3 regions of the Lactobacillus sp. X-49 genome follow, and region 2 is predicted to be linked to each of the others. Evidence: predicted binding sites of a transcription regulator. Region 2 holds the regulator's gene; each other region holds the start of a gene.
The links. The regulator LexA, encoded in region 2, represses DNA repair genes until DNA is damaged. The targets are predictions, from matches to a motif close to CNAACANNTGTTNG.
Positions count from the first base shown of each region.

Region 1: ACYIAQ_RS07490 (sigma factor) is a predicted target of LexA. The motif match lies at 850-863, and genes of this name have one in related genera.
Region 3: xerS (tyrosine recombinase XerS) is a predicted target of LexA. The motif match lies at 788-801, and genes of this name have one in related genera.

Region 1 covers NZ_JBXSQM010000015.1:8,674-10,955, forward strand. The annotation lists gene rlmB (23S rRNA (guanosine(2251)-2'-O)-methyltransferase RlmB) at 1-698, shown strand, start outside; gene ACYIAQ_RS07490 (sigma factor) at 931-1,512, shown strand; gene ACYIAQ_RS07495 (P8 family protein) at 1,584-1,802, shown strand; gene rpmG (50S ribosomal protein L33) at 1,980-2,129, shown strand; gene secE (preprotein translocase subunit SecE) at 2,137-2,282, shown strand, end outside.
Region 2 covers NZ_JBXSQM010000007.1:39,465-41,746, forward strand. The annotation lists gene ACYIAQ_RS04785 (YneF family protein) at 12-227, opposite strand; gene ACYIAQ_RS04790 (DUF896 domain-containing protein) at 297-545, opposite strand; gene lexA (transcriptional repressor LexA) at 683-1,306, shown strand; gene ACYIAQ_RS04800 (nucleoside phosphorylase) at 1,532-2,282, opposite strand, start outside.
Region 3 covers NZ_JBXSQM010000001.1:190,496-192,777, forward strand. The annotation lists gene xerS (tyrosine recombinase XerS) at 847-1,926, shown strand; gene ACYIAQ_RS00960 (NUDIX hydrolase) at 1,962-2,282, opposite strand, start outside.

The sequences.
Region 1 (2,282 bases), on a different contig from region 2:
AAACGCAGGATGCTGAACGGATTAATAAAGTTTTTCTTCAACAAGGCGTACAAGAAAATTTTGCCAACGAAGTTTTTGAATTAGCAAGAAATAAAGGTGTGATTGTTCAGACCGTACCTAAAAATAAGCTGGATCGGTTGGTAGCAGGCGAAAATCATCAGGGTCTAGTTTTAACGATTGCAAGTTTCGAATATGCAGATTTAGCTCGGTTATTAGACCAGTTAGATCAAGCAAAAGAAGATCCTTTTTTGTTAATGTTGGATTCAATTGAAGATCCGCACAATTTGGGTTCAATTCTGCGAACAGCTGATGCAACTGGAGTAGACGGAATAATAATTCCTAAACGTCATGCAACAGGGCTGACATCGGTTGTTGCTAAAACTTCTACCGGTGCAATTGACCATGTCCCAGTTGCCCGTGTTAATAATCTGGTTCAAACTAGTAAAATTTTAAAAAATAAAGGTTATTGGTTATTTGGAACAGATATGAATGGTATTGATTATCGTCGCTGGAACAGTAAAGGTAAGGCCGTGTTGGTAATTGGTAACGAAGGCAAAGGTATTTCACGGTTACTTAAAGAACAAATGGACCAAATGTTAACTTTGCCAATGGTTGGACACGTTCAATCGCTCAATGCAAGCGTGGCAACGGGTATAATGCTTTATCAGATGCTCAATAGTCGTAATCCGTTAAACTAAAGAATAAAAATACCCTGAAACTAAGTAATTAACAGTTTAATTATTTAGTTTCAGGGTATTTTTTGTTGATTAAGATTATTTTGGCAATTATATTAACGTTGAAAATAATGTGTTTTAATGTTTTGTTGCACCAAAAATAAATTGTAGTATATAAACGTTTGTTCGATATTTTAGTAAGAAAAAGTTGCGTATTCTTCACCTCAAATACTAAGAAAGTTTGAGGATAAGAAGAATGGTCAAAGAAAAATTATTTGATGTAAACGCAGATGAAACGAATTTAATCTCACAGATTAAGGAAGGAAAAGACGATGCACTTGTAAAACTTTATCAACTATATTATCCGTTAGTATATAGTGTGAAGCAAAAATATTACGTTCGATATTATGATGACCAAGATTGGAATCAGGACGCATTAATTATTTGTCATGCCTCGGCTATGAATTTTGATCAAAGTAAGGGAAGATTTGGCAGTTATTATAAAACTCGGCTCACTAATCATGCTAAAACATTGGTCAGATATGATTCTGCTTACAGAAGAAAGGCAATGAATCAATCAGTTTCATTAGACGCGGCAAAAGAAAAGGGATTAGACCCGATAGCAAAATCAGTTATAAGTCCAAGTGAAATTCCATTAAGTGAGTCATTAGCTAGTTTAATTGCCAGCTTATCTGATTTAGAAATTAGTGCCCTACTAATTGAGTTAGGGATCATTGATCTAGAAGATGCCCTGCAAAAGTTTAAAGTGGAGCGGGTTACAATTTTGCGTGCACGCTCACGCGTGTCACGAAAAATGCGCCATGTACTTTTAGATTAGTTATTTTAGTAGTCGGCACTAAAAAGGGGTATAATAAATAATTGTAGAATAATATTTAGGAGGTAATTAAGATGGCAGAAGAAGTTATAAAGACAGCATTGCTAGATCGTCACATGAAAGAAGTATTTGACTGGAGTGACTCTGATATTCCTGTTAGAGATGTACTTTGGGACTATTTTATGGAAAAAAATGGGAGAGATACTATCAAGACAGAAGAAGATATGCTTCCGTTTCTTGATGATGCTGACGACAAAATCGAATCCTTCGTAAATGAAAATCTTAAGAAGTAAGTCCGACTAATAAGATATTCTACGCTCAGTGGTCACGCTATATGTTGATCACCAATGGCCGCCCGCGATAGAGTGGCTATTTTTATTGAGACCATTTTACTAATTAAAGTGGCAAACTGTAATTAATTGCTTATAGAGATTTTTTTTGCTAAAATACAATAGTTTGGAAGTGAGATTATGGCAGTGAAAAAAGCATCCTTAGCCTGTAGCATTTGTGGCTCACGTAACTACTCGATCACCGCAAGTAAGAATCGCACTCAGCGGCTTGAGTTGAATAAATTTTGCAAGTATTGTGGTAAGATGACTTTACATAAAGAAACGAGGTAAGAGGATAATGATTAAATTTTTTAAGAGCGTTGTTGAAGAAATGCGATTAGTAACTTGGCCAAGTGCTAAGCAGAACCGTCATGACACGGGAATTGTTATCGGCTCCTCGATTTTGTTTGCATTATATTTGGGACTACTTGACTGGGCATTTAG
Region 2 (2,282 bases):
AGTAAGACCTTTTATTTTTGATGCTTCATCATGTTCATTACTTGGTTAACCTTCTTTGCCGAAGGCTTTTGTCCCATTTGTGACATCATAGCAACAATCATATCTTCACTGATTGGTGGATTATCCTTAAAATATTTCTTCATATACGCTCTAGCACCATAAAAGCCTCCAACTAGACCTATTAAGAGTGCAATAACTATTAAAAAGATCGCTAATCCCAATTTCATAAAATAATCACCTCAATTTGTCCAATAGGTATATCTTACCTAAAAATTACATAAATTTAAAGGTCTAACTTAATCTTTTCTTAAACCTTTTTTACGTTGAACTGCTTTTGCTTTTTCAGATGTTAATTCGTTACCGTTTTTGTCAATTATGACTAAATTCTCAACATCTTGTTTAAATCCAGCCCGAAAATTCGCAATAAATTTCTTATGCAGTTCCCGACGCTCTCTTTCTTCCTCATCGGTTAGTCCGACAGATTTTTTCTTGTGGTACAATTCATTAATTCTATTTGTTAATTTTTTTTCATTATCTTTCGTCATGTTACACCTCTTGGTTTAAAAGTCTAACCTATTTTTACAAATAAAAAAAGGTTTAATAATTAGAACGTTTGTTTGTACTTGATAGTTATATCTGGTAAAATAACATTAAAATTAAGTCTGCTACATGGGAGAAATCTATGACTACCAAACAAAGCTCTAAACAATTACAAATACTTCAATACATATATGACACGGTTCAAAAACGTGGATTCCCACCGACTGTCCGTGAAATCTGCCATGAAGTTGATCTATCTTCAACTTCGACGGTTCATGGTCACTTAGCGCGCTTGCAGCGAAAAGGGTTACTAATTAAAGATGCAACCAAACCGCGTGCCCTTGAAATAACAGAAGCTGGAAAGAATGCGCTTGGTGTAAAGCCATCAGAAATTCCAATTGTAGGTGTTGTTACGGCAGGGCAACCGATTCTTGCCGTAGAAGATATTGAAGACTACTTTCCTCTACCTCCAGACTTAGCAAATGACGCGGGTGACCTGTTTATGCTTAGGGTACACGGCGAAAGCATGATCAATGCTGGCATATTAAACGGTGATAATGTAATTGTGCGTAAACAAAGTTCTGCTACTAACGGTGAAATTGTCGTTGCCATGACAGATGAAAACGAAGCAACTGTTAAACGTTTCTATAAAGAAAAGAACCATTACCGTCTTCAACCAGAGAACGATTCAATGTCCCCAATTATTTTATCAAGTGTTCATATTCTTGGAAAAGTTATTGGCTTGTATCGCAACAGTATTATTTAAAGTAACCCAACTGATAATAGCTTCATGAAAACCGTAACAACACTGTTACGGTTTTTTAATAGTCGATATTTTATATTTTTCCACATTAATTAGATATCATGAATTCACAAATTTTTGGGGCTTTTTGCATGCTTAACCTTGCTATAACAATATTTTTTCTTTGGATTGTGAAATTTTCTAGTGTTTCATATAGGTTTCACAACCATATTTTTTCACAAAGTTTACTTAAACTTCAGCAATTATTTTAGCCGCTAAAGTGAGAGCAGTTTTATGAGCATCCAGTCCCCAGCCCCTATCTTTGTGACATTCAATACTACTTAATGAATCTGCAGTAAATAAGATTTGAGCAAAATCAACTCGGCGAAATTGAGCACATGCAGCCATGGCTGCACACTCCATTTCAACACAAGCAGCACCAAGTTTTCTAAATTGTTGAACTTTTTGAGCAGTTTCTCTGAAAAAACCATCAGTTGTCCAGGTTAAAACTTTCTTAGCTTTTAAACCATTTTGTTTCATTAAAAATTCAATTCGGCTTAAATAAGCTGAGTTTAAGTCAACAAAGTTACTGGCTTCCATATAATGAAATGAAGTACCTTCATCTCTAATTGCTTTAGTTGGTAATAAAAAATAACCTTCTGGAAGGTCAACCAATGTTCCAGCCGAACCAATCGTTAATATTTGCTTAACCCCATAACTAATTAGCCAATCAAGTAATTCAGTGGCAGCTGCAGCACCCAGTTTGGCTTGACAAAATGTGATTTTTTCTTGACCAATTTCAACTTCATAAATGGGGGTTTTACCTTCAAAGCAATCAAATTGTCCTATTAAACGATGCGGATATACTATTAAAAATTGTTTTATTGCGTCCTTTGTAATAAATGCAAATAACAATTTTCGGTGAAAGTGATAGTTCACTTTACTTCTTTCATGGTCTGGCTCTAGTACTGCGTTTCGATTTGCGTCAAAATCTAATAAA
Region 3 (2,282 bases), on a different contig from region 2:
TAGTTAAATTTTGATATGAAATAACAAAATTTAGAAAAAATACTTGTTAAAATCCATGATAGAAATATCAAAATTACCAAGCAAATTTGATACCGCTTTAATTATAAACTGTTTGCTTAAATAAGCATTATAAAAAATCTTATTTAAACTCTAAATTTAAATAGGTGTTGTTCATTGAGATTTAAATACAATTATTGATACCGCTTAAAAAGTTTAAATTAATGGAGAGCAGGCAAGCAATAATTAACTTCGTATAATATATATTATGTAAAGTTAAAACGAGATTTTAATATAAATCGAGGGACGTTATCGCTTTATTTATAATAAAGTCAAAAATTGGTTAGATAGAATATCTTTAAATTCTGTTTGAATAAATTTAAAACCACTGTAAATTAAACCTGGAGTTTAAAATGAGCATATGTAAATTTGATAATATTTATCGATAAATAATCTCCTATTTGTTGAGATCAAAAATTTGGTCAATTTATTTATTAAACAGTGATATATAAAACCAATTCAAAATTGCTCTAATAACTGAATTGGTTTTTAGTAAAGAAAGTTTGATTAATGATGCCATAATGTATCTTATTAAATCGGCTTACCTATCATTAAAATTATAGTTTTAATGATAGGTAAAAGCTTTGATTAACAGGTATTTATAATAATATAATTTTTTAAAAAATATTTTATGCTCTATAAAACATAACAAATATTGCTCAATTAATTTTTCTTGCTATTCTACTAATCTTCTCTTTAAAAGCTATCTGGGCTTTGACTTTTTTAAAGACAAACATATATTCCTGTTTTATAATTAAATAAAGATTATTATGCTAGGAGAACTAACTTTTGGAGACAAATAAGTACTTAAATTTAATTCAAACTGAATTACAAAATATGCCCGATTATATTAAGGAATATAACTTTGGAACCAATCATTCTTTGGCAACGTCATATCAGTATTTAACTGAAATTAGACGTTTTTTTGACTGGTTGCGAACTGAAGGAATATCAAGAGTGAACAATAATAAGCAAGTTACCGTTGAAACACTAGCTAACTTACATCGAAATGATATTATGCTATACATTAATTATTTAGGACATACAAAGAATCAGCAAGGCCATTTAAATTCACCGACTACAATAAATCGTTCAATTAATGCATTGCGCTCTCTTTTTAAGTTTTTGACGATAACAGCAGATAACAATGATGGTCAACCGTATTTCGAACGAAATGTAATGCTTAAGATTGATTCACTTAATGATACAAAAACTCTTAATTATCGAGCTCATGTTCTTGAATCTCATATGTATATCGGTAACTTGAAATACCAGTTTTTAGATTTTATTGAAAACGAGTATGAACAGCGTTGTAATAAACAAGCCCTTCCCTCCTTTAAAGTTAATAAGCAACGTGATATAGCGATTATTGCTTTAATATTAGGCACCGGTATTCGTGTTTCTGAATGTGCTGGAATTAATGTTGCTGATTTAAATTTACGTAAAGCAACTTTAGATGTAACGAGAAAAGGTGGTCAACGAGATAGTGTTCCTATTGCTGAATGGACGCTTGATTATCTGATAGATTATAAAAAAGTTCGCAAGCAACGGTATAATGTTACCAAAAGAGAATCCGCCCTATTCTTAACTAATTGGCATCAACAAACAAAGAGAATTACTTCAAATGCAATTGAGAAGATGGTTAACAAATATTCGGCGGCATTTGGTCATCCTTTAACACCACATAAATTAAGGCATACTCTTGCTTCTGAATTATATGGTGTTACCAAAGATCAAGTTTTAGTTGCACAACAACTTGGTCAAAAAGGAACGACAGCAACGGATTTATATACTCATGTTGATCAAACAAAGCAACGACAAGCATTAAATGATATTTCAGCAAATGATGATCCAAAACAAGGGAATTAAAAAATCTAGTAGGTAAAAATCACCTACTAGATTTTTTAATTGAACCATGTTTGCCAATCAGCTTCATTTAAAGCGGCAAAAAACATTGCTATCTCCTCTTGGTTATTGCGTTTAAGCGATAGTGGTGGCAATTTATCAAGAGAAAAGTAAGAGCAAGAACTCGTTTCGGTATTTGGAATAAACTGGCCACCTATTTCGTGACATAAAAAAATAATATTGCATACATTGATGGCTCTCTCAATACGATTTTTACCATGAATATTAGTTTGACTATTCTTAATTGCTATCACCCTGTTAACCGTAATATCTCGTCCAGCTTCTTCTTTCACTTCTTTAATACAATTATCTCTAACCGA